One region of the Streptomyces sp. NPDC059224 genome, then DNA from elsewhere that is predicted to be linked to it. Evidence: predicted binding sites of a transcription regulator. Region 1 holds the regulator's gene; the other holds the start of a gene.
What was found. Region 1 encodes HspR, which represses chaperone genes until heat shock. Its sites were predicted from a motif close to TTGAGNNNNNNNNNCTCAA; they were not measured.
Positions count from the first base shown of each region.

Region 2: lon (endopeptidase La) is a predicted target of HspR. The motif match lies at 1,064-1,082, and genes of this name have one in related genera.

Region 1 is NZ_JBHZAN010000006.1:235,372-237,762, reverse strand. Features, by position in the region: gene ACFXI4_RS08805 (PA14 domain-containing protein) at 1-1,053, shown strand, start outside; gene ACFXI4_RS08800 (heat shock protein transcriptional repressor HspR) at 1,111-1,557, opposite strand; gene dnaJ (molecular chaperone DnaJ) at 1,563-2,391, opposite strand, start outside.
Region 2 is NZ_JBHZAN010000040.1:80,623-83,013, forward strand. Features, by position in the region: gene lon (endopeptidase La) at 1-1,041, opposite strand, end outside; partial or broken gene ACFXI4_RS35980 (GNAT family N-acetyltransferase) at 1,235-1,440, shown strand; gene ACFXI4_RS35985 (hypothetical protein) at 1,659-2,012, shown strand; gene ACFXI4_RS35990 (rhomboid-like protein) at 2,234-2,391, opposite strand, start outside.

The DNA.
Region 1 (2,391 bases):
GAGGTCACGCTGACGATGGCGGACCGCACGGAGGCCGTGCCCTCCTTCCGGACCAGCGCGAGCCGGTTCGACGAGGGCGTGATGGTCGAGTGGAGCAGCGCCGACCCGTGGACCTTCGGCGAGGACCGGCCGCTGCTCACCTACCGGGTCGTCCGCACCGACAGGGCGACCGGTGTCAGCAGCACCGTGACCGGGTGCAAGCCGAACGACTCGCGGGACCTGCCGCTGACGGACCCTTACACCTACTGGACCTGGACCGGCGACGACGCCCCGGCGTACGCCGGGGACCGGCAGATCAACGGCTCGTGCTGGGACGTCTCCGGCGCGTCCGAGACGACGTACGACTACACGGTCGTGACGATCGACCCGTACGGCCACGAGTCGCGGCCCGGTCCGGCCGCCACGGCGACCACGCCGGACACCGTGCGCCCGGGTCCGGTGGAGGACCTGACGGCCGACCCCGTCCCGCTGGGGGTCCGCCTGACCTGGACGCCGCCCGCCGACGACGACGTGACCGAGTACTACGTGTGGCAGGGCACGACCGACCCGGACACCGGCGAGACGGTCTGGAAGAAGAACTGCTGGACCTCGAACTCGTCCGAGACCGGGATCATCTGCCCGACCGTCCCCGACGGCGCCACCCACGTCTACCGTGTGGCGGCCGCGGACGGTTTCTACCAGTACGGGAACGAGGGCCCCGACTTCTTCCACACCGCGACCGTCTCGGTCGCCCTGCCGGACAGCCGGCCGCCCGGCTGGACCACGACCAGTGTCCGTGCGGACCGTTACCCGGAGCTGTACGTCGACTGCTCGCAGAGCTCCGGCCTCGGCGACTGCTCCCGGTTCGCCGCGTACCGCGTGGAGCGCTGGGACCCCGCCACGGCCGCCTACGTCACCCTCTCCGAGGGCCCGGCGGGCAGCACCTCGTTCTTCATGGACACCACCGTGTCCGGGGACGAACTGGGCCTCCACTACTACCGGGTCGTCCGCCTGGACGCCTCCGGTGCCGAGGCGTCGGTCACCGAGGCCGCCTACGGCATCTGGGACTACTGACCGCACGCCGAAGGGGCCCGGAGGACATGTCCTCCGGGCCCCTTCGCGCAAGTACCGCTAGTCCTTGGCCTTCTTAGGCCGCCACACCACCAGCGCGCTGGTCTGCTGGACCTCCTGGTACGGGACCAGGTCGCGGCGGTAGGAGGCGTGCACCGCCGCCTCCCGCTGCCGCATCGCGGCCGCGGCGCCGTCCAGGGCCGCCTCCATCTCGGCCACGCGGGCCTGGAGCGCGGCGACCTGGTTCTCCAGTTCGATGATGCGTTTGATGCCGGCCAGGTTGATGCCCTCGTCCTGCGACAACGCCTGCACCTGGCGGAGCAGTTCGATGTCGCGGGCCGAGTAACGGCGCCCCCGCCCGGCCGTGCGGTCCGGGGAGACCAGGCCGAGGCGGTCGTACTGGCGCAGCGTCTGCGGGTGCAGTCCGGAGAGCTGGGCCGCCACCGAGATGACGTAGACCGGGGTCTCCTCGGTCAGTTCATACGGATTGCGCCGACGGCCGTCCATCTCTGTCATGCTCCCTTCGCAGCCTCGAACAGCTCGGCCCGCGGGTCCTCACCCGCGGTCGCCTCGCGATACGCCTCCAGCGCGTCACGAGCATTCCCCGACAGGTCCTTCGGAACACTCACCTCGACGGTGACCAGGAGGTCGCCGCGGGTGCCGTCCTTGCGGACCGCGCCCTTGCCACGGGCGCGCATGGTGCGGCCGTTGGGCGTGCCCGGGGGCAGCTTCAGGGTGACCGGCGGTCCGCCCAGGGTGGGCACCCTGACCTCGCCGCCGAGCGCCGCCTCGGTGAAGGTCACCGGGACGGTCACCGTGAGGTTGTCCTCCTTGCGGCCGAACACCGGGTGGGTGTCGACGTGGACCATGACGTACAGGTCACCGGCCGGGCCACCGCGTTCGCCGGGTGCGCCCTTGCCGCGCAGACGGATGCGCTGACCGTCCGTCACCCCGGCGGGGATGCGGACCTGCATGGTCCGGGACGACTTGGCTCGGCCGCTGCCCTTGCAGTCCGGGCAGGGGTTCTCCGCGATCAGGCCGCGGCCCTTGCAGTCGGGGCAGGGGTCGGTGAGCGAGAAGCCGCCCCCGGATCCCCGCGCCACCTGGCCGGTGCCGACGCAGGTCGGGCACACGCGCGGCGTGCCGTTCACGTCGCCGGTGCCCGAACAGGCCTTGCAGGGTGCCTGCGAGGACATCCGCAGCGGGACCGTGGCGCCCTCGATGGCCTCCGTGAAGCTGAGCGTGACCTCGGACTCGATGTCCTGGCCACGCCGGGGCTGGGTGCGCGCGCCCGCGCCGCCGCCCCGGTTGAACAGGCCCCCCAGGACGTCACTGAAGCCG
Region 2 (2,391 bases), on a different contig from region 1:
GCTGCGGCGCTTGCGCACCGCCAGGTACTCGGTGATCCGCTCCTTCACGTCCTCCAGGCCGGCGTGCTCGGCGTCCAGGACCGCCTTGGCGCCCTGGATGTCGTACTGGTCCTCGGTGTGCTCGTTCCACGGCAGTTCCAGGACGGTGTCCAGCCAGGTCCGGATCCACGAGCCCTCGGGCGACTGGTCGCTGGACCGCTCCAGCTTGTCGACCTCCTTGAGGGCGGCCTCGCGGACCTTCTCCGGCAGGTCGGCTGCCTCCACCCGGGCGCGGTAGTCGTCGGACTCCTCGCCGTCCTTGGCGGCGTCGCCGTTCAGCTCGCGCAGCTCCTTGCGGACCGCTTCGAGCTGGCGGCGGAGCAGGAACTCGCGCTGCTGCTTGTCGACGCCCTCCTGGACGTCCTTGGCGATCGTCTCGGCCACGTCCTGCTCGGCCAGGTGGTCGCGCAGCTGCTGGGTGGCGAGCTTCAGCCGGGCGACCGGGTCGGCGGTCTCCAGCAGCTCGATCTTCTGCTCGGTGGTCAGGAACGGCGAGTAACCCGAGTTGTCGGCGAGCGCGGAGACGTCGTCGATGGCCTGCACCCGGTCCACGACCTGCCAGGCGGCGCGCTTGCGCAGCCAGGCGGTGGCGAGGGCCTTGTACTCCTTGACCAGTTCGGTGACGTGACCGGGCACCGGTTCCGGAACGTTCTCCTCGATGCGGGTGCCCTCCACCCACAGGGCGGCACCCGGGCCGGTGGTGCCGGCGCCGATGCGCACGCGGTGACGGCCGCGGATCAGCGCGCCGGGATCACCGTCGGCCAGGCGGCCGACCTGCTCCACGGTGCCGAGCACACCGGTGCCCGGGTAGGTCCCGTCGACCCGCGGCACCAGGAGCACCCTGGGCTTGCCGGGCTCGTTGCGGGCGGCGGCCTGGGCGGCCTCCACGGCGGCACGTACATCGGGGTCCTTGAGGTCCAGCGGGACCACCATCCCGGGCAGCACGACCTCGTCGTCGAGCGGCAGCACAGGGAGGGTGAGTGATGCGGACGTCGAAGCCATGATCTCCCTTTCGGCACTGAACTTGAGCTATGCCGACTCAATGCATGTGAGCCACCGAATGTTCCCAGGGGTGCGTTCGCTGTGAGCGATCGCTCACCGACCTGGCCGTACGGGCGCGCGGCCGGGAGAACAGCCGCCGCCACGACCGGAAAACAGTTGATCGGCGCGGGCTCATTCCCCGTACGGTCGGCCGATGACCGACAACGAGACCGAGACCGACGCGGCCCTGCTGACCGCCTACGACTCCCAAATGCGCGCCGCCCAGCCGGTCCCCGCGCCCGGGATCACCTACCAGTACGACGGCCCCGTCCTCCGGTCGTGGGCCGGCACCGGGGGTTCGTGACCGGACCGCGTGACTGGGGCGGCGTGCGCGGCCCGGAGCTGGACGCGCTGATCGCCCGCCCGGTGCCCGATCGCCGCGATCTTCTCGTCGTTGGCCAGGTAGGTCCGTCCGAGCACCACGCACGCTGGCGACAGCGCCGGCAGCGTCGACGCCTGCTCGGCCTGCGCCGCCGCGGCAACGACGGCCACCGCACCGAGCGTCACGCACAGCAGGTTGTCCCGGAAGCCGATCCGCGGCAGCGGGACTTCTTCGCGGCGCGCGGCGAGGCGGTGGAGTGGAGAGGCGCGGGCACGACGACCCGGCGGACCTCCCCGACCGGCTGCGCGCGGCCGGCTTCGTGCCCGAGCCGCGGGAGACGGTCGTGATCGCCCCGGCCGAGGACCTCGCCGCAGGGTCCCCGGCGCCGCCCCCCGAGGTGGCGCTGCGCCGGGTCACCGCCGACACGGACCTGGACCGCACGGCCGCACTGGAGACGGCGGTGTGGGGCGAGGACATGGCGTGGATCACCGGACACCTCAGGGGCCGGCTCACCGTCGAGCCCGACGACAACGAGGTGCACGTGGCGCCATGCTGCTGGGCGGGTCCACGCCGGCCGAGTGGCGCGGCAGGGGCGTCGACCGTGCGCTGAAGGCCCTGCGGGCGGCCCGGGCGGCGGCCAGGAACACCCTCTACCTCACCTCCTCGTGGAGGCCTCGGACGACAGCGCCCCGATCCTGCGGCGGCTGGGCTTCAGGGCGGTGACGACGACGACCCCGTACGTCTGGACCCCGGCCGGCTGACCCTCCCCGCACCCAGGCGCCCACCGCCACGGCCACGACCGCGCGCGGGCACCGCCGCGCCACCGGCGGGTCATACGGCGGTGCCGCCGGCCGGGACCGGGGCCTGCCGCCGCTCCCGGTGCCAGCGCCGTACCGCCGGCCACAGCGCCGTCCCGATGCCCAGCGAGATCAGATGCCCCCAGTCGGTCATCGGGTCCTCGAAGGCGATGAGGTCCGCGACGAGGCCGC